Regions from separate parts of the Pseudomonas phenolilytica genome, predicted to be linked through region 3. Evidence: predicted binding sites of a transcription regulator. Region 3 holds the regulator's gene; each other region holds the start of a gene.

Region 1 (7,175 bases), 760 kb from region 3:
ACCCGGGTGGCCTGTCCGGCATTGCGGAACAGACTGACCAGACGCTCGGCTTCGTTCTGCGAATCTTCGAGAATCAACAGGCGGATGGTTTTCTTTTGCAGGGCCATGACGACAGATCAGAAGCGCGCCGAAGGTGCGCGGGCGGGCGAAAATACGGGTGCCGGCAATCTACAGCGACTTCCAGAGTGAGTCAAAATCTGCGTCCCCATTGACTCCGCGGGTTCCCCAGGCTGTGACCGGCATCTCCGGCTCGGCCGGCGGCTGGCCGAGGAGCTGGTACTCGAACTGGTTGTAGTTGCCGGTATGGCTCTGGCGGCGCTGCAGCACGGCGCGCTGTTCATTGCCTTCCTGATTGATCAGCACCTTGTGGCCCTGCTGAAACGGCAGGCATGGAGCGATCAGGGTCGCCGCCTGGCCGATGGCCGGGATTGCCGGCAGCAGCAGCGCGCGCAGGTATTCGCTGCCCAGTTCGGTCTTGCGCAGCAGACGCAGGCCGCAGGGTTGCGCTTGCGGCGCGATCAGCTCGACGCCCATCTGCGTGCCGCCGCCGCGCACCTGGCGAACCCAGCGCACCACGGCGACGCTCCAGCCGTTGTCGCCGTCGCGCAGTCCCAGCAGCTCGCCGGTCTGCAGTTGTGCGGGAACCTCCGCCGGCCAGGCCAGGCAGTAGCCGCCGGGGCTGTGGTTGACCAGGCGAACCTCGAACTCGGGATAGGTCTGCTCGCTGGCTTGCGTGGCCGCCGGGGCCTGGCTGGGACTGGTCGGGCGAACGAACTCGATGTGTTCGTCAGGCAGCAGTCCGTCGCTGTTGAGGCTTTGCGCGTCGAAGGCGTTCGCCCAGATGTCGGGGGCGCCGTTGTTGGCCTTGAACACCGCCGAGTTGGGCTCCTCGTGGCGCTCCAGCACGGCGTTGAACGGGCGCCGGCCGGCGAGCTGGTAGTGCAGGGCGGTCATGCCGATGCACAGGTGCAGGGTGCCGTTGGCCGGAGTGCGCTGGAAGGAGCGCTCGGACATGTCGCCCCAGGCCGCGCTCAGGTGCAGCAGCAGGTCGTCGCCGATGCCGCTGGCGTCCGGCAGCGACGAGCGCTCGCGATGCTCTTGCGGCAGGCGCAGGTGCTCGGCGAGCGCTGCGACCAGCCGGCTGGTGTCGACGCCGCACATGCTTGGCAGCGCGTCGCGGGCGAACAGCGAGCGATAACGCGGCGCACTGTCCTGCTGCGGCGAGAAGACGAACAGGCTGGACGGTGCGCTGGCCGGCTGAAGGACCGCCAGCGTGCTCCAGGCCTCCAGGGCCTTGGCCAGCCGGGCGATGCCGGACTGGCGCAGTTGGTTGCAGCGCGCGCAGCCCAGCAGCAGGGCGGCGAGGTAGCACTGTTCGGTGCTCAGGCCCGGGCCGTGGTGCGCCAGCGGGTCGCGCACCGCAGTACCCTGCACGGCGTACTGCGCGGCGAGCTGATAGAGCTGGTGCAGCTCGAGCCAGAGGCTCTCGGCGGCTGGGCTGTAGAGCTGGGCAGAGCGCGTCAGCAGCGCGCCGAGGCTGTGCACCGCGCGCTGCAGGGCGATCGTCAGAAGCTGCCGGCGATCCTGCTCGGGGCGTGCAAGGGCGCGCACGACGATCAGCTTGTAGCCGGTGGCCAGGTGATTCTGCAGCGCTTGGCAGAGACCGGCGACCTTGCGTGGTCGCTCGTCGAGCACGATCGGTTGATTCAGGTAGTGCCGCTCGAGGTGCCCGCAGACGTAGTGCACCTCGGGGCGTAGCAGTTCCAGCAGTTGCAGACGGGTTTGCGACGGCACACGCAGCTGGTTGATTTCCACCAGCGCCTGGTAGAGCTGGCGTGCCATTTCTCCCAGATTGGCCTTGGGCAGGCCAGCGAGCCACACCTGCAGTGCGCGCACGCTCGCCTCGCAGAAGCTCAGGCTCTGCTGGGTCGGCGTGGGTACGCGCAATGGCAAATGAAGACTCTGCAACCGGAAACTCCCGCAGCACCGACCATCGGTGCCTTGTCAGCGAACTCTATCAGCTGCGCTTCGTCGTGTTGATGGTCGACGATGGCATTTTGATATTATCCGATGATTGGTCGTTCCGGTACGCGGGGTTGTCGCAGGGCGTGTCGGGTGCGGCGCCGCGCGCGGGTTGGCCTGCTCATTCTGCAGGCCCTGCCGGCATCATTCTGTCTGCGCCTGGCCGAGCGCTTCGCCCATGCACACCGGGCTCAGCGGGCCCAGTTGCTCCGCCCAGCGAACCTGCTCCGGTCCGAACAGCAGGATCACCGTGGAGCCGAGCTTGAAGCGGCCCATTTCCGCGCCTTTTTCCAGCCGGATCGGTGCGCGCGCGGATTCGTCGTACAGGAACGTCTTCAGCGTGCGCTTGGGTGGCGTGACAAGGCCGGCCCAGACGGTTTCGATGCTGGCGACGATCATCGCGCCGACCAGCACCATCGCCATCGGTCCGCGTTCAGTGTCGAAAATGCACACCACGCGCTCGTTGCGTGCGAACAGTTCCGGCACGCCCTGGGCGGTCACCGTGTTCACCGAGAAAATGCGTCCCGGTACGTAGACCATCTCGCGCAGGGTGCCCGTGATCGGCATGTGCACCCGGTGGTAATCCTTGGGCGACAGGTAGACGGTGGCGAAGTCGCCGCCCATGAACGGTGCGGCGCGCTGGTGATCGCCGCCGAGCAGCTCCGTGACGCTGTAGCTGTGGCCCTTGGCCTGGAAGATGCGGCCCTGCTCGATCTTGCCGAGCTGGCTGATGGCGCCGTCGCAGGGATTGAGAATGGCGCCGGGCGTCGGGTCCAGCGGGCGGGCGCCATCTCTCAGTGCGCGGGTGAAGAACGCGTTAAAGTGCTCGTAGGCGCTCAGGTCTTCGATCTGTGCCTGGCTCATGTCCACCTGGAAATGCCGGGCGAAACACTTGATGAAGGCGTTCTTCAGCCAGGGAATGCGGCATTCGGCCAGGCAGCCGGCCAGGCGCGAAATCAGGTGATGCGGCAGCAAGTACTGGCTGATGACGAACAAGCGATCTTTCATGGATGACCTTTTCATGACTGGATCGGCGTATCGGGCAGGTTGCCCCATTCGCCCCAGGAACCGGCGTAGCCCTTGACTCTGGGGTAGCCCAGAGCCTTGGCCAGGAGGTAGGTGAAGCCGGAGCGGTGATGCGTCTGGCAGTGGGTGATGATTTCCTTCTCCGCCACGATGCCGATTGCCTGGAGCTGTTCGGCGATGTCGCTGCGGATGCGCAGCGCGCGTGCCGGGTCCATGCCGGCGGTCCATTCGAAATTCACGGCGCCGGGAATGTGCCCACCGCGAGCGGCGAGCACCTTCTCGCCGCGGTATTCCTGCGGCGAGCGGGCGTCCCAGACCACTAGGTCATCCGCGCCGAGGCGGCTTTCGAGGTACTCGCGCGTGGCGATGGGTGCGCTGTCGAGGTGCAATGCGACCGGGCCACCAGCGGCGGCCGGCACTTCGCGCGACAGCGGGCGGCGTTCGGCCAGCCAGGCGTGCAGGCCGCCGTCGAGGTAGTGGTAGTGGCGATGGCCGATCACGTCGAGCAGCCAGATGAAGCGTCCGGCCCAGCCGCCGCCCTCGTCGTCATAGACCACATAGACCGCATCGGCGCGATGACCGAGGAGGCCGAACAGCGCTTCGAGTTGCGCCTTGGGTGGTAGCAATCCCGGCGCCGGTGGCTGGCCCAGCTGGGTCTGCTTGGGGTCGACGAAGCGCGCGCCGGGCAGGTGGCCTTCGGCATAGCGGGCGGCGCTGGTGAGGTCGACCAGGATCAGTTCGGGGGCGTGCAGGCGCTCGGCCAGATCGGCAGGCTCGATTACCAGTGGCAGGTTGGCGAAGACGGACACGGCAGGTCTCGGCGAGTCGGTGAAGGCGCAGTCTAGCGAAAAACCTCAGGTGCCGCGCTTGCTGAAATTGCCCAGCGCCCGCTCGATGCACTGCGCGGTCTTGTCCAACGCCTGCAGTGTCGGGGCGCTGAGTGCGGCGTTGTCCTGGTCGGCGATCAGCAGCATCAGCACACGACCGTTGCTGCCCAGCGAGCGCAGCAGCAGATGCTCGCCGGCGAACAGCGCCTTGAGCGTGCCGGGCAGCAGCGCCGAGAAGATCGCGATGTTGTCTGGCTGCAGGTGCAGCTGCGCCGGCTTGTCCAGCAACCGGCGCAGCACCTGGCTGTGCTGCGGATTGAGGATCAGGTTCGCGGCATGCTCCGGCAGGCCGACGTCCTGCTGCGCGACCAGCCGCTGATTCTTGCGATCCAGCAGCATCAGCAGCACGCGCTGCATGCCGATGCTGACCAGCGCGGTGCGCGCGCAGGCGGTCAGTTGATGCACGTTGGTGAAGGGGCTGGGCGCGCTCAGCAGCTCACGGCAGCAGTCACGCCAGCGCGCCAGCGCCTCGGCGTCGGGTACGCTGGCCGTGCCGGTCTTCTTGTGCTGGAAGCGGCTGTCCCACGGCCACAGCAGTCCTTGCGCCGGGTGCCAGAGGTCGGTCGGGCCGATGGCTCGCGCACTGTCGACGGCCTGCTGGTGGACCAGCTGCTGCACCTGCGCCATCGGCAGTTGTAGGTACAGGCCGATCAACTGCTGCCAGCGCAGGCTGTGCACGCCACTCCAGCTGTGATGCGCGGCGAGCGCCAGGCCGTTGGCCAGCACGATGGTGTTGCTCGGCAGGGTCAGCCAGCGACGCAGTTCGGGGTCGGCGTCCAGCCGTTGCTGCTGCTGCAAGGGGTGAGCATTGTTGCGGGCGATGTGCAGCGCCTTGACCAGCAGGCGACGATTGCCGCCGAGCAGTCGGTAGCCCTGGATGATCCAGTCGGGCAGATGCCAGTGCTCGGCGATTCTCAGGCACAGCTCCAGCAGCGGCACGCCGAGCAGTTGCTGTTCGACGCGCCGCAGCGGCTCGCCGCTGACCAGCACGCGCTGTTCCCAGGCCTCGAACAGCTGCGGGCGCGCGGCCAGCAGTGCCCAAACCGGCGAGAGAAACAACAGGCTACCCCAGTGGATGTCCTGCCACAGACGTGCCAGGCGGCCGGCGAACAGGCCGCTGGCCTGCTGGCTGGCGTGCCGGCTGATCAGCACCATCTGCCGCAGCGCCGGCGGCATGTCGGCGGTTGCCGTGGCGGGAATGCGGTCGAGGAGGCGTTCGGCGCGCTCCACGCCGATGCGGCTGAGCGCGGTTTCGAGATTCTCCGCAGGCTGGCCCTCGCCGCCATGCCGGTTGGCTTCGCGGATAAAACTCAGCGCCAGTACCGGGCTGGGCTGCACCCGCTCGGCAATCTGGCGCATGGACTGGCTGTTGTCGCGCAGCGCCCGGCGCACGCTGTCGTGCACCGCGGCGAATGCCGGCAGCGGAGAATCGTCGAGAAGCTTGATCCAGGCGGGGATACTGCGAGGGAGCGAAGTCGTTGTGGTCATGGCGCCGAACTGGCTTTTCGTCGGGATGCTCTTTAGTCTGGCGCAAAAGTTCCGATAACCCGAACAATTCTTTCAGATACCCCTCCTTGACGGAGCGCCGAGCCGCTGTGCGAACGTGCTTCGATTCGTTTCGAGCGGTTGGTAATCAGGCTTCCCAGACGTACCTATGGTCAAGATTCTCGGCATCCTCGTGGTAATCGGCAGCGTGCTCGGCGGCTTCATGCTCTCCGGCGGCGCCCTGGCGGCACTCATGCATCCGTTCGAAGTGCTGATCATCGGTGGCGCCGCGCTTGGCGCGTTCCTGCAGGCCAATCCGGGCAGCACGACGAAGATCGTGTTTCAGAAGTCGCTGAAGATGTTCAGCAGCCGCTTCACCCAGACCTATTACCTGGAAGTGCTCGGTCTGCTCTATTCGGTGCTCAACAAGAGCCGTCGCGAAGGCATGATGGCGATCGAGGCCGACCTCGAGGACCCGGCCGCCAGCCCGCTGTTCAGCAAGTACCCTGGTGTGCTCAAGGACGAGCGCATGACCGCGTTCATCTGCGATTACCTGCGCATCATGTCCACGGGCAACATGGCCCCGCACGAACTCGAAGGGCTGTTCGACATGGAGCTGGCCAGCCTCAAGGAAGAGCTGGAGCATCCCTCGCATGCGGTGAATCGCATTGCCGACGGCCTGCCGGCGATGGGTATTGTTGCTGCGGTGCTCGGCATCGTGCTGACCATGTCGGTGCTGGCCGATGCCAACAACGCCGAAATCGGCGAGAAGGTCGGCGCCGCACTGGTCGGTACCTTCCTCGGCATCCTTGCTGCCTACGGCTTCTTCGGCCCGCTGTCCGCCTCGCTCGAGCACGACGCGCGCGAGGAGCTGAATCTCTACGAGGCAATCAAGGCCACTCTGGTCGCCTCGGCTTCCGGCATGCCGCCGACGCTGGCCGTCGAGTTCGGCCGCAAGGTGTTGTTCCACGCCCACCGCCCGAGCTTCACCGAGCTTGAGCAAGCCATGCGTGGCGGCTAAGCGCGGCTATGGACAACAATCAACCGATCATCGTCAAGCGGGTCAAGAAGACCGCCGGCGGCCATCATGGCGGTGCCTGGAAGATCGCCTTCGCCGACTTCATGACCGCGATGATGGCGTTCTTCCTGGTGATGTGGTTGATGAGCTCGGCGACGCCGGAGCAGAAGCGCGCCATTTCCGGCTATTTCCAGGACCCCATCGGCTTCACCGAAAGCGCCAGCCCGCACGTGATCGACCTGGGCGGCACGCCGACGCCGTCGCCGGACCGCACGCTCAATCCGGAGATCGACCCCACGGTGCCGCAGGCGGATGTGCAGATCGACGGCGATCAGGTGGAAACCCTCGCCGAACAGATCGAACGCGAGCGCCTGGAGCTGCTGCTGCAGGAGCTGCAGAACAAGGTCGACGAGAACCCCGAGCTGGAGCGCTTCAAGGACCAGATCCTGTTCGAGATCACCAAGGACGGGCTGCGCATCCAGATCATGGATGACGAAAACCGCCCGATGTTCGCCCTCGGCAGCGCGCAGCTGCAGCCGTATTTCGAGGACATCTTGCTGGCGATGGGCGACACCATTCGCGCGGTGCCGAACAAGATCAGCATCAGCGGGCATACCGACGCCAAGCCGTACGCCGGCAATGGCGATTTCGGCAACTGGGAACTGTCCGCCAGTCGCGCCAACGCCGCGCGTCGCACGCTCGTCGCCGGGCGTTACCCTGAGGAGCAGATCGCTCGT
Region 2 (7,175 bases), 150 kb from region 3:
TATCGAGCAGCGGTTTGAGGCTCGCATGAATTTCCAGAGGCGAGGTCAGCAGCTTGGGTGGTTGTGGGCCAGCTTCTTCAAGGAAAGGATTTGCCACGTTCCAGGTCTCTCAGCGCAGCTGCATCGCGAACGGTAATGCCCGCGCGTCCGTGTGGGGGGATCAGGCCTGGCTGAGAGGCCTTTGTTGAGTGGTCTTGGCCGTGCCGCCCCGGTTGTCGTACAGATCCGGCGTCGCGTTACTGCCTTGCAGAATCTCCAGCATGCTGCCAACCGCTGCGCGATTGGCGCGAATCAGTCGGCCGTTACGCTCGTTGGCTGCGCGGCAGGCATTCAATGCGGTCTCGAGTGAATCGGCCTGCTCAAGAATGCGGGTGCCCAGCGCGCTCTTCGCGGCGAGTTGTTGCAGGCCGGCGCGATCCGAACTCAGCCCTTGTTCGCTCAGCCACTGGCTGCGCAGGCCGCCATGCTGTCCGAGCAGTGCAAGCAGAGGTTGCGTCTGCGAGAGGATGCCTTCCAGTTTCGCCAGATCGCGATCACTCAGCGCCTGGAATTCCTGCTCGGCGAGCTCAAGTAATTGATGGGCGATGTCGATATCGCCACTGAGTTGCTGGAGCAGGGCTTCGTCTTGCATGTCTGGCTCGGGAAGGGGCGCTGAGTCGCCTTAGCGCTGGGTTTCAAACGCCAGCAGCTTGGAGGCGACGCGCTGGCTGTCGACCTGATAGCTGCCGTCGGCGATGGCTTGCCGCAGTTTGGCCACGCGCTCCTGATCTACGGACGGCTGTTCATTGAGCTTGTCCATGGCCTGCTGCAGGCGCTGGGCTTCGGGGCTCAGTTGTACGGATTCGCCAGCCGGAGCCGTAGTACTGCTGCTGACTGGTACGGTATCGCCGCTCGCCGGCTGCGCCGTGGGGCGCTCGTTGCCTTGAACGCTGCCGCTACGCGTAGCGGTCGACCCGAGAGCGCTGTTGGGCCGGTTGAAGTCGATGACCATGATACAAACCTCGAAGGAATCAGGACGCTTGCCTGGTTTTCGGCTGCGTCCGGAAGAACTTTAGCTTTTTTATCCATCATCGTCATGGTCGCGTCTCGCACACGTCGCGGGAGGCTGCGCTACATCGCGACCTCAACCTGTCCGGGGCCGGCGACGCGAGCTTTCACGACTCGTCCCGAGCGCAGGTTCTTTACGCGGATCTGCGTGCCGGGCGCACCGTCGGACATCGCTTCGCCTGGCATGCGGACATTGATTCCTCCGCTGCGCGCGATGATGACTACCTGATCGCCCTTGCGTACCACCTCGGCGAGCTGCAGAAGTGGGGGCGCGAGCACCTGATCGAGTTGAACCGGGCGCGTCAGCTTGTTGCCCAATATCTGGTCGAGCGACGTCAGATAGCCCTGGGTGAGCAACGACACATCTCGTTCGGCCAGGGAGACATCGGCCGCACTGAGGGTGCTGTCCCGCTTGAGCGGGCGGGTGGCGATGATGACATCCCGATACAGACGAACCTGGCCAGGAACGAACAGCGACCACGGCGAGCTGCCTTCGCAGCTGACACGAACCGTGACGCGGCCGATCGGTTGCGCGGGACTCTCGAGCTTGACGGTGAGTGGCTTGTCGCAACTGGCCAGGCGCAGGCGAGGGTCGAGGCGGTTCACTTCGATTTCGTGACGGCCTGCGATGTCGCTACGTCGCAGATAGTCTGTCGTCGCCTGCTCAAGAAACTTTCGAGTCTCGTCGATAAGCTGGTCGGGATGTGACAGAGTCGGCGTCTGCTGCGCCAGAGCAGGGGCGCTAAGCAAGGCCAGACACGCGAAGACGATGAGGCTGCTGTGCGTCGTGTTTGCGGCGTGTCGAAATAATGTCGGTTGAGCATTCATGGCTCGATCCGAAGCAAGGGGCGTGCCCATTGACCCGTTTGGCTTTAGGCAGCGCTGCTGCTAACGCAAGAGGATGACGGCATGGCCGGAGTATTGGATTCGGTTAACCAGAGAACCCAGCTGGTGGGGCAGAACCGTCTGGAGCTGCTGTTGTTTCGCCTCGACGGAGCGCAGCTATACGGCATTAACGTGTTCAAGGTGAAAGAAGTGCTGCAGTGCCCGCGCCTGACCGTCATGCCGCGCTCGACTGCTGTCGTCCGCGGTGTCGCCAATATCCGCGGCAATACGTTGCCGATCCTCGATCTGGCATTGGCCATCGGCAAGCCCGCGCTCGACGATCTGCAGAGCTGCTTTACCATCATCACCGAGTACAACAACCGGACCCTTGGCTTCTTGGTGCGATCAGTCGAGCGCATCGTGAACATGAACTGGGAGGAAATTCTCCCTCCGCCCAAGGGCGCCGGGCGCGACCATTACCTCACGGCAGTGACGCATTTCGACGGGCAGATGGTCGAGATCATCGACGTGGAAAAAGTTCTGGCCGAAGCCGCGCCGGTTTCGGAGACGGTTTCGGCCGCTGTCATCGATGCCGATGTGCAGGCCCGTGCCGGCTCGTGCCGCGTGCTGATCGTCGACGACTCGTCGGTTGCGCGGAGGCAGATCATCCGCTGTCTGCAGAATCTTGGCGTAGAGGTTGTGGCTCTCAATGACGGGCGCCAGGCGCTGAACTATCTGAAGGCAATGGCCGATGAGGGGCGACGTCCGGCCGATGAATTCATGATGATGATTTCCGATATTGAAATGCCGGAAATGGATGGCTATACCCTGACTACTGAGGTGCGTCACGACCCGCGTATGCAGGACATGCATATCCTTTTGCATACCTCGCTTTCCGGGGTGTTCAACCAGAACATGGTCAAGCGGGTCGGCGCGGACGATTTTCTTGCCAAATTCCAACCGGACGATCTGGCCACTCGGGTGGCGGAGCGGATAAAGCGTGCGGACCGAAACTGAGGCCATGACCTCTCATTATCAGGGCGGGAGCAATTAGTGTCAGGCGATCAGGATTTCGAGCAGTTCCGGATATTTCTTGAAAAGACGTGCGGCATCCTGCTGGGCAGTAACAAGCAGTATCTGGTCTCCAGTCGACTGAACAAGCTGATGGAGCAGCAGCGCATCACTTCGCTTGGTGAATTGGTCAGGAAGATTCAGAGCATGCCGCGCTCGGGCCTGCGCGAGCAGGTCGTCGATGCCATGACGACCAACGAAACCCTGTGGTTTCGCGACACTTATCCTTTCGAGGTTCTCAAGAACCGGGTGCTGCCCGAGCTGCTCAAGAGCGGCGCGGGCCAGCGGCTGAGAATCTGGTCGGCTGCCTGTTCATCGGGGCAGGAACCTTATTCGCTGTCGATGAGTATCGATGAGTTCGAGCGGGCGAATCCGAGCCAGCCGCGACTGGGTGTGCAGATCGTCGCCACCGAATTGTCCGGGACCATGCTGGCGGCCAGCAAAGCGGCCGAGTATGACGGCCTGGCCATCGCCCGCGGCTTGTCCAGCGAGCGACTGCAGCGCTACTTCGATGTAGCCGCGCCGGGGCGTTGGGTGGTCAAGCCGCCTATTCGCGCACGCGTCGAGTTCCGCACTCAGAATCTACTCGACAGCTATGCCGCGCTGGGCAAGTTCGACATCGTGTTCTGCCGTAACGTACTGATCTACTTCTCCGCCGACGTGAAGAAGGACATCCTTCGCCGTATCCATGCGACGCTCAAGCCAGGCGGCTATCTGTTCCTCGGCGCTTCCGAGGCGCTCAACGGCTTGCCCGAGCTGTATCAGATGGTCCAGTGCAGCCCGGGCATCATTTATCAGGCGCGGTAGCCCTTATCGGCGGCAGAAAACCGTCGTACATCATGACGATACGCGGCAACGCAGCGGTAAAGCCTTGCCGCTTTTGACGCCTAAGCGAATGATGCTCAGAATAAATCCTTTAAAATCAATTGCTTGAATAGATGGCATGGGCTTTGCTCAAGTTTGCGCCAGCAGACTTGTATCCGGCAGAGGTCCAGATCCATGAGCATCAGTTTCGACAAGGCGCTCGGCATTCACGAGAAGGCGCTTGGTTTTCGCGCCCAGCGTGCCGAAGTGCTGGCCAACAACATCGCCAACGCCGATACGCCCAACTACAAGGCGCGTGATCTGGACTTCGGCGCCGTGCTGGCAGCGCAGGCCGCACGCGGTGAGGGCAGCTTCGCCACGCGTACCACCGACGCCCGGCACATCGCCGCCGAAGGGCTGGAGATCGCCGATCCCTCGTTGCGCTTTCGCACGCCGGCGCATGCCTCGCTCGATCAGAACACCGTCGATCTGCAGATCGAGCAATCCAACTACGCGCAGAACGCCGTCGATTTTCAGGCGAGCTTCACACTGCTCAACAGTAAGTTCCGCGGGCTGATGAGCGCCCTGCGTGGCGAATAAGGAGTCCAGCCATGTCCCTGAGTAATGTCTTCAACATCGCTGGTAGCGGCATGAGTGCGCAAAGCACGCGCCTCAACACCATCTCCAGCAATATCGCCAACGCCGAGACGGTGTCCTCCAGCGTCGATGAAACCTACCGGGCTCGTCACCCAGTGTTCGCCACCATGCTGCAGCAGGCCAGCGGCGCGCCGAACGAGTCACTGTTCGCCGATCAGGACCAGGCCGGCGTCGGTGTGCAGGTGCTCGGTGTGGTCGAGGACCAGAGCGAGCTGCAGGCTCGCTACGAGCCTAATCACCCGGCGGCCGACGACAAGGGCTACGTCTACTATCCGAACGTCAACGTGGTGGAGGAGATGGCCGACATGATTTCCGCCAGCCGCGCGTTCCAGACCAACGCCGAGCTGATGAACACGGCCAAGACCATGCTGCAGAAAGTGCTGACGCTGGGTCAGTAAGGGAGCCTTTTGATGAGCACAACAAGCGGCGTTGGCGGTACCGGCTCGATACTGGACCAGTACCAGTTCGGCAAGGACCGTGAGGTCAAGGGCGAAGAACTCGGCAAGAACGAGTTTCTCGAACTGCTGGTCGCGCAGATGAACAACCAGAATCCGCTGGAGCCACAGGAGAACGGCGAGTTCATCGGTCAGCTTGCGCAGTTCAGCACCGTCGAGGGTGTCGAGAAGCTGAACTCCAGCATGGAGACCATCCTGTCCGGCTACCAGTCGTCACAGGCGTTGCAGGCTTCGTCGCTGGTCGGACGCAAGGTCATCGTGCCGACCGACAAGGCGGTGGTCGACACCAGCGAAACCTTCAAAGCCAGCCTGGTGCTGCCAACGTCGAGCAGCAACGTGTTCGTCAACATCTACGACAGCACCGGCGCTTCGGTCGGCCGCGTCAATCTCGGGCAGCAGCAGGCCGGCAACGTCTCCTTCATGTGGGACGGCAAGGATGCGAGCGGCAAAACCTTGCCGCCCGGCACCTACAAGTTCGAGGCGCAGGCTACCTACGACGGCGAAACGAAGGGGCTGTACACCCTGCTTCCGGCCAATGTGGACAGCGTCACGCTCGGGCAGAACGGCGGGGAGCTGATGCTCAACCTGGCCGGTATCGGCAGCATCGGGCTTTCCCAGGTCCAGGTCATCGGACAATAACCGCCGGCACCCGGCGAAAGGAGCGATTCAATGTCCTTCAATATCGGTCTCAGCGGCCTGCGTGCCGCGAGCAAGGATCTCAACGTCACCGGCAACAACATCGCCAACGCCGGCACGGTCGGCTTCAAGCAGTCGCGCGCGGAGTTTTCCGATGTGTATGCCGCTTCCGTCATGGGGACCGGCAAGAACCCGCAAGGCAGCGGCGTGCTGATGTCGAACATTTCCCAGCAGTTCAACCAGGGCAACATCAACTACACGCAGAACGCTCTGGATCTGGCGATCAACGGCAACGGCTTCTTCCAGGTCAGTAACAACGGCGCCATGAGCTATACCCGCGCGGGCTACTTCGGCACCGACCGCACCGGTTTCCTGGTCGATAACTTCGGCTACAAGCTGCAGGGCTATCCGGTCGATGCGAACGGCAATCTGCAGAGCGGCGTGGTTGGCGACCTGCAGGTGCAGACCACCAATCAGGCGCCGAAGGCGACCAGCCAGATCACCACGGCGTTCAACCTGAACTCGACGCAGAAATCGCCGACGACCTGGCAGGCTGCCTATGATGCCGAGGTGCAGCCGTTCTATGACGCGGCCTATAACAACTCGCTGACAGCGGCCGGACAGGCTGCCTACGATGCCGAGCTCGCCGCATCGGGCGACACAACGGCAGCCGATGCCGCTCGCGCTGCAGCACTGGTCGACGCGACGAATATTGCTAATGCCCAAGCCGCGGGAGATGCCGCGAAAGCACTGCCGGCGAATGTGACAGCGGCGTTGACCGCGGCGAATGCGACGTTCGATCCAACCGACCCCACCACCTACAACAGCTCGACCTCGCTGAACATCTACGATTCGCAGGGTAATGCGCATGTCATGACGCAGTATTTCGTCAAGACGAGTGCGAACACCTGGGACATGAAGGTGCTGATCGATGGGCGCAATCCTGCCAACCCGGCGCAGCAGCCGCCGCAGCCTTACGTCATGGGGCTGTCGTTCAATTCCTCCGGTGCTCTGACGGGCATCGATAATGGTGGCTCAGGGCTGTTCAGCGTCTCGCCGGACCTGAAGGTGACGCTGAATTCCGCCACGGGCAACCCCCCGGCGGGTGGCTGGATTCCGGCGATATCCGACGGTGGTAGCCCAGCCACCTGGTCGGCCAACGGCGCCCTGGCCAATCCGGGCGGCATCGTCCTCGACTTCTCCAAGTCCTCGCAGTACGCCAGTACCTTTGCGGTAAACAGCGTGGCTCAGGACGGTTACACCACCGGCGAGCTGGCCGGCCTGGAAATCGACGACACCGGCGTGATCTTTGCGCGTTACACCAACGGCCAGTCCAAGGTGCAGGGGCAGATTGTGCTGGCCAACTTTGCCAACGTGCAGGGCCTGACTCCGGTGGGCAAGACGCAGTGGGTGCAGTCGTTCGAATCCGGTGAGCCGGTGGTGGGCACGCCGATGTCCGGCACCCTCGGGGCGCTGCAGGCCGGTGCGCTGGAAGACTCCAACGTCGAACTGTCCGACCAGCTGGTCAACCTGATCGTCGCCCAGCGCAACTATCAGGCGAACGCCAAGACCATCGAAACGGAAAGCGCGATCACTCAGACCATCATCAACCTGCGCTGAGGTTGAGAGGCAAGCGGCTTGCCGCCACCGGCAGGATTCCGCCGCTTCCTCGATCGAAGG
Region 3 (7,175 bases):
GTTCATCGCCGGGCAGGATGCGCACCGCCCCGCGTCCGTCGATCATCATCTGCTTGCCGCCCGGCGCCAGCAGCGCAAGCCCGGGGCGCAGCAAATCGCCGTCCTCGGCTTCTTTGACGCGAATCTTGCAGAGCTTGTCGAGGCGCTCGGCGAAGGCCTTGGTGAACGCCGCCGGCATGTGCTGGATCAGCACGATCGGCGCCGGGAAACTGGCTGGCAACTGGGTCAGCACCCGCTGCAGCGCCACCGGGCCGCCGGTCGAGGTGCCGATGGCGACCAGCTTGTAGGCCTTGCGTTTGGGTGCCGCGGCGACGGGCGCCGGAGAGGTGCTGGCGCGCGGTGACACGGCCCCGGTCGTCAGCGGCGTGCTGCGGGCGACCGGGGTCGGTGCGGGCGCTGCCGTACCGCTCCAGCTGCCGTAGCGCCGGTTACTGCGCGAGACGGTATGGATCTTCTCGCACAGCAGTTGCTTGACCTTCTCCGGGTTACGCGAGACATCCTCGAAGTTCTTCGGCAGATAGTCCACCGCGCCGGCGTCGAGCGCATCGAGCGTGACCCGGGCGCCTTCGTGAGTCAGCGACGAGAACATCAGCACCGGCGTGGGACAGCGCTGCATGATCTGCCGCACGGCGGTAATGCCGTCCATCATGGGCATTTCATAGTCCATGGTGACAACATCCGGCTTGAGCGCCAGTACCTGATCGATGGCCTCGCGACCGTTGGTGGCGGTGCCGACCACCTGGATACCGGGATCCGAGGCGAGGATCTCCGAGACACGCCGGCGGAAGAACCCCGAATCGTCGACCACCAGGACCTTGACTGCCATAAAACACTCCTAGCGGCAGTGGCCCGTCACGACCCCTGCCGGTCTGTCACACCCGACGCGCGTAGCGCTTGAGCATGCTGGGAACATCGAGGATCAGGGCGATGCGGCCATCGCCGGTAATGGTCGCGCCGGACATGCCGGGCGTACCCTGCAGCATCTTGCCGAGCGGCTTGATCACCACCTCTTCCTGACCCACCAGCTGGTCGACGACGAAGCCGATGCTCTGGTTGCCGACGCTGAGAATGACCACGTGCCCCTCACGCTGCTCGTCATGCTCGGCGCCCTGCACCAGCCAGCGCTTGAGATAGAACAGCGGCAGTGCCTTGTCGCGGACGATGACCACCTCCTGGCCATCCACCACATTGGTGCGCGACAGGTCGAGGTGGAAGATCTCGTTGACGTTGACCAGCGGGAAAGCGAATGCCTGGTTGCCGAGCATGACCATCAGCGTCGGCATGATCGCCAGGGTCAGCGGCACCTTGATCACCACCCGCGAGCCCTGGCCCTTGGTGGAGAACACGTTGACCGTGCCGTTGAGCTGGGAAATCTTGGTCTTGACCACGTCCATGCCGACGCCACGGCCGGACACGTCGGAAATCTCGGTCTTGGTCGAGAAACCGGGCGCGAAGATCAGGTTGTAGCACTCCAGATCACTCAGGCGCTCGGCGGCATCCTTGTCCAGCATGCCCTTCTCCACCGCCTTGGCACGCAGGATGTTCGCGTCCATCCCTTTGCCGTCGTCGGTGATCATCAGCAGGATGTGGTCGCCCTCCTGCTCCGCGGACAGCACCACGCGTCCGACGCGCGGTTTGCCGGCGGCCTCGCGGTCCTCCGGCGACTCGATGCCGTGGTCGACGGCATTGCGCACCAGGTGCACCAGCGGATCGGCCAGCGCCTCGACGAGGTTCTTGTCTAGATCGGTCTCTTCGCCCACCAGCTCCAGGTTGATCTCTTTCTTCAGGTTACGCGCCAGATCGCGAACCAGCCGCGGGAAGCGGCCGAAGACTTTCTTGATCGGCTGCATGCGCGTCTTCATCACCGCGCTCTGCAGATCGGCGGTGACCACGTCGAGGTTGGACACGGCCTTGGACATGGCCTCGTCGCCGCTGTTGGCACCCAGGCGCACCAGACGGTTACGCACCAGCACCAGCTCGCCGACCATATTCATGATCTCGTCGAGCCGGGCGGTATCGACCCGTACGGTGGTTTCCGCGTCGCTGGCCGGCTTCTCGGCCGGAGCCGCTGCGCGCGGCGCCGCCTCTGCCTTGCTCGGCGCGGCAGCGGGCTGGCGCGGCGCGCTCTTGGCCACTGCTGCGGGCTGAGCCGCTGCCGCTACTGCAGCGACCGGCGCCACGCTCTCGGGCTCGAACTTGCCCTTGCCGTGCAACTGATCGAGCAGCGCTTCGAATTCGTCGTCGGTGATATTGTCGCCGGCCGCCGGGGCGCGGGTCTCGGCTACCGCGGGTGCTGACGCAGGCGTGGCGGCAGGCTCGTTGAACTGCCCTTTGCCGTGCAGTTGGTCGAGCAGCGCCTCGAATTCTTCGTCGGTGATCTCGTCGCCCGCGGCCACTACCGGCTCTGCTGGCGTCTCCGCTTCGGCAGGTGCGGCACTGAACTGGCCCTTGCCGTGCAGCTGGTCGAGCAGCGACTCGAACTCATCGTCGGTGATTTCATCGCTCGCCGCCGTTGCGGATCCGACTGCAGCCGGCGTGTCGATGGCCTGCAGCATCTGTTCGAACTCGTCGTCCGCCGCCACCGGCGCCGCGACTTCTGCCGCCACGCTGGGAGCATCCGCCGACGCCGGCTCGGCCAGACGCGCCAGCGCCGCCAGCAGCTCAGGGGTTGCCGGGGTCGGCTCGACGCGCTCGCGAACCTGACTGAACATGGCATTGACGGCGTCCAGCGCCTGCAGCACCACGTCCATCAGCTCGGAATCCACCCGGCGCTCGCCCTTGCGCAGGATGTCGAAGACGTTCTCGGCGATGTGGCAGCATTCCACCAGCTCGTTAAGCTGCAGGAAGCCCGCCCCGCCCTTGACCGTGTGGAACCCGCGAAAAATTGCATTGAGCAACGCCATGTCGTCGGGGCTGCTTTCCAGCTCCACCAACTGCTCTGACAACAGTTCGAGAATCTCGCCGGCCTCTACCAGGAAATCCTGGAGGATTTCTTCATCGGCGTCGAAGCTCATATTGCAATTCCCCTAAAAGCCCAGGCTCGAAAGCAGATCGTCCACGTCGTCCTGTCCGGATACGACGTCCTCACGTATATCGGCATGCATCTGCGGACCTTCACCGTTGGAAGGCTCTTTCTCTTGTTTTTTCTTTTCCTGCTCGGCGCGCATCGCGTCGCGGTCGTGCTGGATGCCGGCCACGCGATCGACCTGCCCGGCCATTGCCACCAGGTTGACCAGGTTGCTTTCCAGCTCGGTGATGAGCCGCGTGACGCGCTTGATCACCTGCCCGGTCAGGTCCTGAAAGTCCTGCGCCAGCATGATTTCGCTGAGGTTCTGCGACAGCTGGCTACCATCGTTCATCGAGCGCTGCAGGTACTGGTCGATGCGCCGGACCAGCTCGCGGAACTGCTCGGCATTCATCTCGCGGCGCATGAAGCGCTGCCAGTCGGCGGTCAGGCTCTGGGCTTCGTAGCTGACGTAGTTCACCAGCGGCGCCGACTCCTCGACCAGATCCATGGTGCGGTTGGCGGCCTTCTCGGTCATCGCCACCACGTAGGAAAGCCGGTCGGTTGCATCGGTGATCGGCGACGGATCCCCGCCCGTGGCGCAGGTGTCCACCTCGAGCTTGACGATAGCGTTGTGCAGTTCGCGGGTGAGCTTGCCAACTTCTTGATAGAGCCCGTGATTACGGACCTGGTTGAGCTGGTTGAACATCTGCGCCGCCTCGTCGAAGCGGCCCTGCTGCAGGCTTTCAATCAGCTGCGGTGCATTGGCCTGCAGAGTTGCTTCGAACTCCGCCAGGCTTTGGTCTGCTTGCGTCATAGTGCCCTCGCGGCGTTGCTGCTTCAGCCGTTGACGCGCTCGAAGATCTTTTCGATCTTCTCCTTGAGCACCTGGGCAGTGAAGGGCTTGACGACGTAACCGTTAACGCCGGCCTGAGCCGCTTCGATGATCTGATCGCGCTTGGCTTCGGCCGTCACCATCAGCACCGGCAGGTGCTTGAGGCGCTCGTCGGCACGCACGTGGCGCAGCAGGTCGATGCCGCTCATACCCGGCATGTTCCAGTCGGTGACGAGGAAATCGAAGCTGCCGCTCTTGAGCATCGGCAACGCGGTGGTGCCGTCGTCGGCCTCGGCGGTGTTGGTGAACCCCAGGTCTCGCAGGAGGTTCTTGATGATTCGTCTCATCGTCGAGAAGTCATCGACGATGAGGATTTTCATGTTCTTGTCCAAGTCGACCTCCGTAAATCCCAAAATCTCGGCAACCGAGCACGTCTCGCAGTGAGGGTACCGGTCAGCTCGCCCGCCATTCGCCGAGGCGGGCACGCAGACGGGCGGCGCACTGGCTATGCAGCTGACTGACCCGTGACTCGCTGACGCCGAGCACCTGACCGATTTCCTTCAAATTCAACTCTTCGTCGTAGTACAGCGACAGCACCAGTTTTTCGCGTTCGGGCAGGTTGGTGATGGCATCGGCCAGCGCCTGCTGGAAACGCTCGTCCTCGAGATCGCGAAACGGCTCGGAATGAGTGCTAGCGGCATCGTCGTGCAACTCGCCATGTTCGCCGTCCTGCAACAGGTCGTCGAAGCTGAACAGGCGGCTGCCCAGGGTGTCGCCGAGAATGCTGTAGTACTCATCGAGGCTGAGCTTAAGTTCGGCCGCAACCTCATGATCTTTAGCGTCACGTCCGGTTTTCGCTTCGATGGCGCGAATCGCCTCGCTGACCATGCGCGAGTTGCGATGCACCGAACGCGGCGCCCAGTCGCCCTTGCGCACCTCGTCGAGCATGGTGCCGCGGATGCGGATACCGGCGTAGGTTTCGAAGCTGGCGCCTTTGCCGGCGTCGTACTTCTTTGCCGCCTCCAGCAGGCCGATCATTCCGGCCTGGATCAGGTCGTCGACCTGGACGCTGGCCGGCAGCCGTGCGAGCAGGTGATAGGCAATGCGCTTGACCAGCGGCGCATACTGGTCGATCAAACGATGCTGGGCATCCTTCGCCTGAGCCTTGCTGTAATACATAGCGAATCCAGCAGCTGTCATTCGTGAGTGTCGTTCGCCGGCCTGATCAGGCGCTCGACGAAGAATTCAAGATGCCCGCGCGGCGTGGCCGGCAGCGGCCAGGTATCGACTTTCTGCGCGATGGCCTTGAATGCCAATGCGCATTTTGACCGCGGATAAGCCTCGTAGACTGCACGCTGCTTCTGAACGGCCTTGCGCACGGCTTCGTCGTAGGGAATCGCACCGACGTATTGCAGCGCGACGTCGAGGAAGCGCTCGGTGACCTTGGTCAGCTTGGCGAACAGATTGCGCCCTTCCTGCGGGGCGTGCGCCATGTTGGCCAGCACGCGAAAGCGATTGATGCCGTAGTCGCGATTGAGCAGCTTGATCAGAGCATAGGCGTCGGTGATCGAGGTCGGCTCATCGGTGACCACCAGCAGCACCTCGTGCGCGGCGCGCACGAAGCTGACCACCGCCTCGCCGATGCCGGCGGCGGTGTCGATGATCAGTACGTCGAGATCCTCGATCTCGCTGAACGCCTGAATCAGGCCGGCGTGCTGCAGCGAGGACAGCTGCACCATGCTTTGCGTGCCGGATGCCGCCGGCACGATGCGGATGCCGCCCGGCCCCTGGATGAGCACGTCGCGCAGGTCGCATTCACCGGCAATCACGTCGGCAAGCGTGCGCTTGGTGGTCAGCCCCAGCAGCACGTCGACATTGGCCAGCCCGAGGTCGGCGTCGAGCAACACCACCCGCCGCCCGAGTTCGGCCAGCGCCAGTGCCAGATTGACCGACACGTTGGTCTTGCCGACGCCACCCTTGCCGCCGGTCACCGCAATCACCTGTACGGGATGCATACCCATGTTCAAACGCCTATATGTTGCTCGGCCTGCAAGGCCGGCGATGCATTCAGCTCGAATGCATCAGGTTTATCCGAGTAACGCACTGCCGCTTCAGCCCGCTCGCCGCGATGATTCGTTGTACAGGCCGGCGAACATATCGGCCATCGTTTCCTCGCTCGGCTCCTCGCCGGATTGCAGGCTCACCGCCCGACTGACCAACTGATGACTGCGCGGCAGGTGCAGGTCATCAGGAATACGCGGCCCGTCGGCGAGGTAAGCTATCGGCAGGTGCTGGCTGATCGTTAGTCCGAGCACGTCGCCGAGCGAGCCGGCCTCGTCGAGCTTGGTCAGGATGCAACCGGCCAGGCCGCAACGACGATAGTTGTGCCACGCCGCCTTGAGCACCTGGCTCTGGCTGGTAGCGGCCAGCACCAGGTAGTTCTTCGATTTCACGCCACGATCGGACAGCGCTTCGAGCTGCATGCGCAGTGTCGGATCGCTCGCCGGCAGCCCGGCCGTGTCGATCAAAATCACGCGCTTGCGTGCCAGCGGCGCCAGCGTCTTGCCCAGCGGCTGCGACGGGTCGATCTGCACCACCGGCACATCGAGAATACGACCGAGCGTCTTGAGCTGCTCCTGCGCGCCGATGCGGTAGTTATCCATGCTCGCCAGCGCGATGTTCTGCGCGCCGTACTTCAATACGTAACGGGCCGCCAGCTTGGCCAACGTGGTGGTCTTGCCGACGCCAGCCGGCCCGACCAATGCGATGACCCCGCCCTCTTCCAGCGGTTCGTGCTTGGTGACCTTGATCGCCTGCGCCAGGTGCGCCAGCAGCATACGCCAGGCCTGTCGCGGATCAGCGATGGTCGCGACCTTTTCGAGCAGGCTGCGCGACAGTTCCGCCGGCAGGCCGAGACGCTGCAAGCGGCGCCAGAGCCCGGCCTGCTGCGGCCGCCGGCTCTGCTCCTGGCCCCAGGCGATGGAGCCGAGCTGCACTTCGATCAGCTCGCGCAGGCCCTGCAGTTCGGTGCACATGCTTTCGAAGGCGCGCGTATCGACCGGCGCGCTGGCAGCGGGTTGCGGCGCGGCGGCAGGCTGCTCGTCAAGCAGTTGACGGTCCTGGCCCGACTTCACGCGATTCGGCGCGCTCAGTTCGGCATGAGCCGAGGCGATACGCGCCTGCGTCTTGCGCAGCTCGGCTTCCAGCACGGGGTTGGGCTTGTTCGCTTCCGGGGCGGCCTGCATCGGGTAATCGAGCACGGCAGTCAGCTCGACACCGCCGGCGACCCGGCGATTGCCGATGATCACGGCATCGGCGCCCAGCTCGTCGCGCACC
Region 4 (7,175 bases), 1.7 Mb from region 3:
ACGTGGTGCTCAACACGGCCTTTCGCCAGTTCACGATGGCGGTTGATACGCACATCTTTCGCGTCAGCAACCGCACCGGCATCGCGCCAGGCAAGAACGTGCTGGAGGTCGAGCGCAAGCTGATCAAGTTCGTGCCCAAGGAGTATCTGCTCGACGCCCACCACTGGCTGATCCTGCATGGTCGCTATGTCTGCAAGGCTCGCAAACCGCAGTGTGGGAGCTGTCGTATCGAGGACCTGTGCGAATACAAGCACAAGACCTCAGACGATTGAGTTCACCTGATAAATTCTTCTGTCACGATTGAAAAAATCTTTTTTACCGAGCCCGGGTTTGCCGCTATAAGGTGCGCCAAAGCGCCCAGTAGCCTTGGAGTGAACACGTGGCCGAGAAAGAAGATATCCAGATCGAAGACGATTTCATCGCCGAAGACGACGACGAAACCACCGATGCCCCTGCCGAAGTCGCCAAGACCAACCTGACCAAGCGCCGCATCATCGACAACCTGCTAGAAGAGCGACGCCTGCAGAAGCAGCTCAACGACTTCGATTTCGACCTGTAAAAAAAAAGCCCCTTTCGGGGCTTTTTTATAGGTCAGTCGCGGCGCTGCGGCGAGAGCAGCTCGATCTTGTAGCCGTCCGGATCCTCGATGAACGCCAGAATGCTCGAGCCATGCTTCATCGGCCCCGGCTCACGGGTGACCTTGCCACCACGGGCACGAATGTCCTCGCAGGCCTTGTAGACATCTTCCACCTCCAGGGCGATATGGCCGTAGCCATCGCCCAGCGCGTAATGCTCCACTCCCCAGTTCTGCGTCAGCTCGATCACGCTGTTATGCGCCTCGTCGCCATAGCCGACGAACGCCAGGGTGAACTGGCCATCCGGGTAATCCTTGCGGCGCAGCAGCGTCATGCCCAGCACTTCGGTATAGAAGGCGATGGATTTGTCCATGTCGCCAACGCGCAGCATGGTATGCAGCAGTCTCATGGGTAGGTTCTCCTCGCAGATACGGTGCATAAAGCAAGACCCCGGCGCAGGGCCGGGGTCGGGTCAGGCTCGGGTCCGCGCAGCTTATCAGAGCGGCGAACGGCCTTTGCCAGCGGCGATGCGCATGCGCAGGGCGTTCAGCTTGATGAAGCCACCGGCGTCGGCCTGGTTGTAGGCGCCGGCATCGTCCTCGAAGGTGGAGATGCGGGTGTCGAACAGGCTGTCGTCGGATTTGCGGCCGGTGACGATGACGTTGCCCTTGTACAGCTTCAGGCGCACCACGCCGTTCACGTGCTCCTGGGAGGCGTCGATCATGGTCTGCAGCATCTGGCGCTCGGGGCTCCACCAGTAGCCGTTGTAGATCAGGCTGGCGTACTTGGGCATCAGCTCATCCTTCAGGTGAGCGACTTCGCGGTCCAGGGTGATCGACTCGATGGCGCGGTGGGCCTTCATCATGATGGTGCCGCCGGGGGTTTCGTAGCAGCCGCGGGACTTCATGCCCACATAGCGGTTTTCCACGATGTCCAGGCGACCGATGCCGTTGGCGCCGCCGATCTCGTTCAGCTTGGCCAGCACGGTGGCCGGGGTCATCTCGACGCCGTCGATGGCGACGATGTCGCCCTTGCGGTAGGTCAGTTCGATGTAGGTGGGAACGTCAGGCGCCTTCTCTGGGGAGACGGACCAGCGCCACATGTCTTCCTCGTGCTCGGTCCAGGTGTCTTCCAGCACGCCGCCTTCATAGGAGATGTGCAGCAGGTTGGCGTCCATGGAGTACGGGGACTTCTTGCCGGCCTTGGCGAAATCGACCGGGATCTTCGCCTTTTCGGCGTAGGCCATCAGCGTTTCACGGGAAGTCAGGTCCCACTCGCGCCAGGGCGCGATCACCTGCACGCCCGGCTTGAGCGCATAGGCGCCCAGCTCGAAACGCACCTGGTCGTTGCCCTTACCGGTGGCGCCATGAGAGATGGCGTCGGCGCCGGTCTCGTTGGCGATCTCGATCAGGCGCTTGGCGATCAGCGGACGGGCAATGGAGGTGCCCAGCAGGTATTCGCCTTCGTAGATTGTGTTGGCGCGGAACATCGGGAACACGAAGTCGCGGACGAATTCTTCGCGCAGGTCGTCGATGTAGATTTCCTTGACGCCCATCGCCTGTGCCTTGGCGCGAGCCGGCTCGACTTCCTCACCCTGGCCCAGATCGGCAGTGAAGGTCACCACTTCACAGTTGTAGGTGTCTTGCAGCCACTTGAGAATCACCGAGGTGTCCAGGCCACCGGAATAGGCCAGAACCACCTTCTTAACGTCCGCCATGCCATCAGCTCCACGGTTGTACGGAAAACCGTGGATTCTACCGATCACGGGGCTGTATTTACAGGGGCGCGCGCCTCAGCTAGCCGGTGTCGTCGGCGCCGTCGCTGCGGTCTCGCTGACCGGTTCGCGCTCCAGACGCAGCGTCACGCGGCGATTCTTCGCCCGTGCCGCGGCGCTGTCGTTGCGTACCAGCGGATAGCGCTCGCCATGGAAGCGGAGGGTAATCTGCGCCTCCGGCACGCCGTTGGCCTGCAAGTACTCCTGGACCGCCACCGCCCTTCTGCGCGACAGATCGCGATTGGTCAGGCGGTTGCCGCTGTTGTCCGAATGCCCGTCGAGCACGATGCGATTGACGCTGGGATCGGCCTTGAGGAACTGCAGGATGATGTCCAGCTTGGCCCGAGCGACATCGTCCAGCACCACGTCGCCGGACGGAAAACCGACCTGCGACTGGCGCACCTGATCGTAGTTGACCGGCAGCAGCTTGGCCGCGCACGCGCGATAGTCTTCGTACGCCTTGGCGAATCGCGCCGGCAGCAGGCGCACCTCCAGCGTTTCGCCGCCGTGCAGGGTGCGGTGACGCACGACCGGGCTACGGCCTTCGAGCAGCCCGCTGAGCAGGCGTCCGGCCTGCAGATGCGAGCTGTTGAACGGAATCTCCCCGCCACCGACCGATACCACGCCCAGGTTGATATCGCCTCGCGCCGGCTGCCAGGGCGCCGCGGCCGCATAGAGCGTGGCCGCCCCCGCGCCCAGCCAGCGTTGCGGGGACTGCAGACGGAAGATCGCCTCCTCGCCGGCGCGCCGGACGAACTGCCCGCTGCCGAAACCGGCGATCGGCTGGCTCAGGCGGCACTCGAACTGATCCCCCTCGACATGCCATTGCACCCGCTCCAGACGGGTCTGGAAGGTGATAGCGTCGGCCGGGGAGGCCAACAGGCAGCACAGCACGAGCGGACGCAGGCGCACGGGAAACTCCGGAGAGAACGCATTCCTCCGGGGTATCGGAGCGATGCCACAAAACTTGAGTCGCTACCGCCCGCGCACGCTCCGGGCTCCCGGGCGCGACACGTGCCGCCGGCAGGCTTTTCCGGTAGCATTCGCGCACGTTTCACCCGCCAGGAAACCCGCATGTCCGACCGAATCACCCTGCTGCGCCCCGACGACTGGCATATCCACCTGCGCGACGGCGCGGTGCTATCGCACACCGTGGCCGACGTCGCGCGCCAGTTCGCCCGCGCGATCATCATGCCCAACCTGGTGCCGCCAGTACGCAACGCCGATGAAGCCGCCGCCTATCGCCAGCGTATCCTCGCCGTCCGCCCGGACGGCAGTCGCTTCGAGCCCCTGATGGTGCTCTACCTCACCGACAGCACCCGCGCCGAAGATGTGCGCGCGGCCAAGGCCAGCGGCTTCGTGCACGCGGCCAAGCTCTACCCTGCCGGCGCCACCACCAACTCGGCATCGGGCGTAACGCGGATCGACAACATCTTCCCCGTACTGGAAACGATGGCCGAGGTCGGGCTGCCTCTGCTGGTGCACGGCGAGGTGACGCGCAGCGAGATCGACATCTTCGACCGCGAGAAGCATTTCATCGACGAGCAGCTGAGCCGTGTGACCGAGCGCTTCCCGCAGCTGAAGGTAGTGTTCGAGCACATCACCACGCGCGATGCCGTGCAGTTCGTCGAGGCGGCCGGGGCCAATGTCGGCGCCACCATCACCGCCCACCACCTGCTGTATAACCGCAACCACATGCTGGTCGGCGGCATTCGCCCACATTTCTTCTGCCTGCCCGTTCTGAAGCGCAACGTGCATCAGGAAGCACTGCTGGATGCCGCTACCAGCGGCAATCGGAAGTTCTTCCTCGGCACCGATTCGGCGCCACATGCCCAGCACGCCAAAGAATCCGCCTGCGGCTGCGCAGGCTGCTATACCGCGCATGCGGCCATCGAGCTGTATGCCGAGGCCTTCGAGCAGCGCAACGCACTGGCCCGGTTGGAAGCGTTCGCCAGCCATTTCGGCGCCGACTTCTATGGCCTGCCGCGCAACACCGAGCAGATCACGCTGGTGCGCGACGCCTGGGAGATGCCGGCCAGCCTGCCGTTCGGCGAGCAGCAGCTGATTCCGCTGCGCGCCGGGGAAATCCTGCGCTGGCGCCTGGAGGCAAGCAGATGAGCGAAGAGCACTTCGACGACGAGCTGGACGCCAACCAGCCGGGCCGCCCACGCTCGCCGATGGCGCGTCGCTTCCGCGGCTTCCTGCCCGTCGTCATCGACGTCGAGTGCGGCGGTTTCAACTGCGCCACCGACGCCTTGCTGGAAATCGCCGCGGTGACCATCGGCATGGATGAGCAGGGCCTGCTCTATCCGCAGGAGACGCAGTTCTTTCGCGTCGAACCGTTCGCCGGCGCCAACATCGAGCCGGCAGCATTGGAATTCACCGGCATCAAGCTCGATCACCCGTTGCGCATGGCAGTCAGTGAAGACCACGCGCTGCACGAGATCTTCCGCAACGTGCGCAAGGCAGTGAAGTCCAGTGGCTGCAAGCGGGCGATTCTGGTCGGTCACAACAGCAGCTTCGACCTGGGCTTCCTTAACGCCGCGATCGCCCGCTGCGATATCAAGCGCAACCCGTTCCATCCATTTTCCAGCTTCGACACCGCCACGCTCGCCGGCCTTGCCTACGGCCAAACCGTACTGGCCAAGGCCTGCCAGGCTGCCGGGATCGATTTCGACGGGCGCGAGGCACACTCGGCACGCTACGACACCGAGAAGACGGCCGAACTGTTCTGTGGGATCGTCAACCGCTGGCGGGAAATGGGTGGCTGGGAAGAGTTCGACGAATAACCCCACAGCGACATCCGCCGCGGCGGCGAGGCGTCTGAAACGCCCCCGCTAGAATGTAAAAGGCCAGTCTCGCGACTGGCCTTTTACCTTGCTGCGCTCCGCTTACAGCGGCTTACCGCGATTACCATGCTGACTGACGAAGGCCTGAACCGCCTTCAACTCATTGGCCAGCACCGTGCAGCGCTCAGGCCGCTCGAACAGATCGGCCAGGTGCACCGGCAGCCCGAGCGCCTTGCCCACTCCTGCCTTCTGCACTGCCTCAGGGAACTTCACCGGATGAGCGGTGCCCAGCGTCACCATCGGCACGCTCAGGCTGCGTCGACATTCACGCGCGGCGCGCACGCCAATCGCGGTGTGCGGATCGAGCAATTCACCGGTTTCGCGGAACACTTCGGCAATGGTCGCGCAGGTCTGCGCATCATCCACCGCAAGCGAATCGAATAGCTTGCGCGCCTCGGTCCAGCGGTCTTCCTCGACCGACAACTTGCCGCTGGCCCTGAACGCATCCAGCAGATCAGCCACGGCCTTGCCATTACGCCCGTGCAGGTCGAACAGCAAACGCTCGAAGTTGGACGACACCATGATATCCATCGACGGCGACAACGACGGGTGCAGGGTGTCCTTGTCGTAGCGATTGCCGGACATGAAGCGGTGCAGGATGTCGTTGCGGTTGGTGGCGACGATCAGCTGGCTCACCGGCAGGCCCATGTTGCGCGCCAGGTAACCGGCAAAGATGTCGCCGAAGTTGCCAGTCGGCACCGAGAACGCTACCGAACGTGCAGGACCACCCAGCTGCAGCGCCGCATGGAAGTAGTAGACGATCTGGGCCATGATCCGCGCCCAGTTGATCGAGTTGACCGCCACCAGCCGGGTGCCCTTGAGGAAGCCCTGGTCGGCGAAGCTGGCCTTGACCATCTCCTGGCAGTCGTCGAAGTTGCCTTCGATGGCGATGTTGTGGATGTTGTCGCCGGCGATGGTGGTCATCTGCCGGCGCTGCACTTCCGACACTCGGTTATGCGGATGCAGGATGAAGATGTCGACGTTCTCGCAGCGGCGGCAACCTTCGATGGCGGCCGAGCCGGTATCGCCGGAGGTCGCACCCATGATCACCACGCGCTCGCCGCGCTTGGCCAGCACGTAGTCGAGCAGGCGGCCGAGCAGCTGCAGGGCAAAATCCTTGAAGGCCAAGGTGGGGCCGTGGAACAGCTCCAGCACCCACTCGTTACCGTTCAGCTGGCGCAGCGGCGCCACCGCAGCGTGGGCAAATACGCCACCTTCGCCAGTGGCGTAGGTCTGCTCGAGAATCTGCTTGAAATCGGCATCCGGAATGCTGCCGCTGACGAACGGCCGCATCACCCGGAAAGCCAGCTCGTGGTACGGCAGCCCCGCCCAGGAGGCGATCTCCTCGACGGTGAAGCGCGGCAGGTTTTCCGGCACATAGAGGCCGCCGTCGCTGGCCAGACCGGCCAGCAGCACATCTTCGAAATTCAGGGCCGGAGCCTGGCCGCGGGTACTGATGTAGCGCATTTTGCAAACCTTCGGTTTGAGCCTGAAACCGCAAGCAGCAAGGCCTACGGCTCGTAAGCTCCGGTTAGTTCAGTTGTTCGACGCGAATCCGCACGACCTTGTCCGCCACGTCGTCGAGCGCTTCGAGCGCGGCAATCGCGTCATCGATGCGCTGCTCGACAACCCGATGGGTGACCAGAATCACCGGCACCAGGCCATCATGCTCCTCGACTTCCTTCTGCATGATCGACTCGATGTTGATCCCGCGCTCGGAGAGGATGGTGGCGACCTGCGCCAGCACACCCGGATGATCCTTGGCCTGGATGCGCAGGTAGTAGGCGCTCTCGCAGGCGGCAATCGGCAGGATCGGATGATCGGACAGCGAATCCGGCTGGAACGCCAGATGCGGCACGCGATTATGCGGGTCGGTGGTCAGCGCGCGGGCGACATCGACAAGATCGGCGACCACCGCCGATGCGGTCGGCTCCATGCCGGCCCCGGCGCCGTAGTAAAGCGTGCTGCCCACGGCAT

The links. The regulator FliA, encoded in region 3, starts transcription of late flagellar genes. The targets are predictions, from matches to a motif close to CTAAAGTTTNNNNNNNNNNNGCCGNTAA.
Region 1: a site for FliA is predicted at 5,454-5,481, ahead of motA (flagellar motor stator protein MotA). Genes of this name have one in related genera too.
Region 2: a site for FliA is predicted at 1,028-1,055, ahead of flgM (flagellar biosynthesis anti-sigma factor FlgM). Genes of this name have one in related genera too.
Region 4: a site for FliA is predicted at 3,294-3,321, ahead of HU825_RS10015 (flagellar protein MotY). Genes of this name have one in related genera too.

What each region holds. Positions count from the first base shown of each region.
Region 1 is NZ_CP058908.1:578,379-585,553, reverse strand. Features, by position in the region: gene HU825_RS02860 (EAL domain-containing response regulator) at 1-107, opposite strand, end outside; gene HU825_RS02855 (molecular chaperone) at 169-1,968, opposite strand; gene asd (archaetidylserine decarboxylase) at 2,167-3,030, opposite strand; gene HU825_RS02845 (rhodanese-like domain-containing protein) at 3,042-3,857, opposite strand; gene HU825_RS02840 (HDOD domain-containing protein) at 3,903-5,423, opposite strand; gene motA (flagellar motor stator protein MotA) at 5,590-6,441, shown strand; gene motB (flagellar motor protein MotB) at 6,450-7,175, shown strand, end outside.
Region 2 is NZ_CP058908.1:3,896,322-3,903,496, reverse strand. Features, by position in the region: gene HU825_RS18610 (flagellar brake protein) at 1-97, opposite strand, end outside; gene HU825_RS18605 (flagellar protein FlgN) at 161-631, opposite strand; gene flgM (flagellar biosynthesis anti-sigma factor FlgM) at 662-991, opposite strand; gene flgA (flagellar basal body P-ring formation chaperone FlgA) at 1,111-1,875, opposite strand; gene HU825_RS18590 (chemotaxis protein CheV) at 1,957-2,889, shown strand; gene cheR (protein-glutamate O-methyltransferase CheR) at 2,926-3,750, shown strand; gene flgB (flagellar basal body rod protein FlgB) at 3,943-4,347, shown strand; gene flgC (flagellar basal body rod protein FlgC) at 4,359-4,802, shown strand; gene flgD (flagellar hook assembly protein FlgD) at 4,815-5,498, shown strand; gene HU825_RS18565 (flagellar hook protein FlgE) at 5,529-7,115, shown strand.
Region 3 is NZ_CP058908.1:3,743,568-3,750,742, forward strand. Features, by position in the region: gene HU825_RS17840 (protein-glutamate methylesterase/protein-glutamine glutaminase) at 1-826, opposite strand, end outside; gene HU825_RS17845 (chemotaxis protein CheA) at 873-3,014, opposite strand; gene HU825_RS17850 (protein phosphatase CheZ) at 3,027-3,821, opposite strand; gene HU825_RS17855 (chemotaxis response regulator CheY) at 3,845-4,219, opposite strand; gene fliA (RNA polymerase sigma factor FliA) at 4,293-5,039, opposite strand; gene fleN (flagellar synthesis regulator FleN) at 5,036-5,860, opposite strand; gene flhF (flagellar biosynthesis GTPase FlhF) at 5,951-7,175, opposite strand, start outside.
Region 4 is NZ_CP058908.1:2,076,617-2,083,791, reverse strand. Features, by position in the region: gene nth (endonuclease III) at 1-272, shown strand, start outside; gene HU825_RS10030 (PA3496 family putative envelope integrity protein) at 380-559, shown strand; gene gloA (lactoylglutathione lyase) at 592-984, opposite strand; gene HU825_RS10020 (argininosuccinate synthase) at 1,072-2,292, opposite strand; gene HU825_RS10015 (flagellar protein MotY) at 2,368-3,261, opposite strand; gene pyrC (dihydroorotase) at 3,424-4,467, shown strand; gene rnt (ribonuclease T) at 4,464-5,138, shown strand; gene thrC (threonine synthase) at 5,241-6,665, opposite strand; gene HU825_RS09995 (homoserine dehydrogenase) at 6,730-7,175, opposite strand, start outside.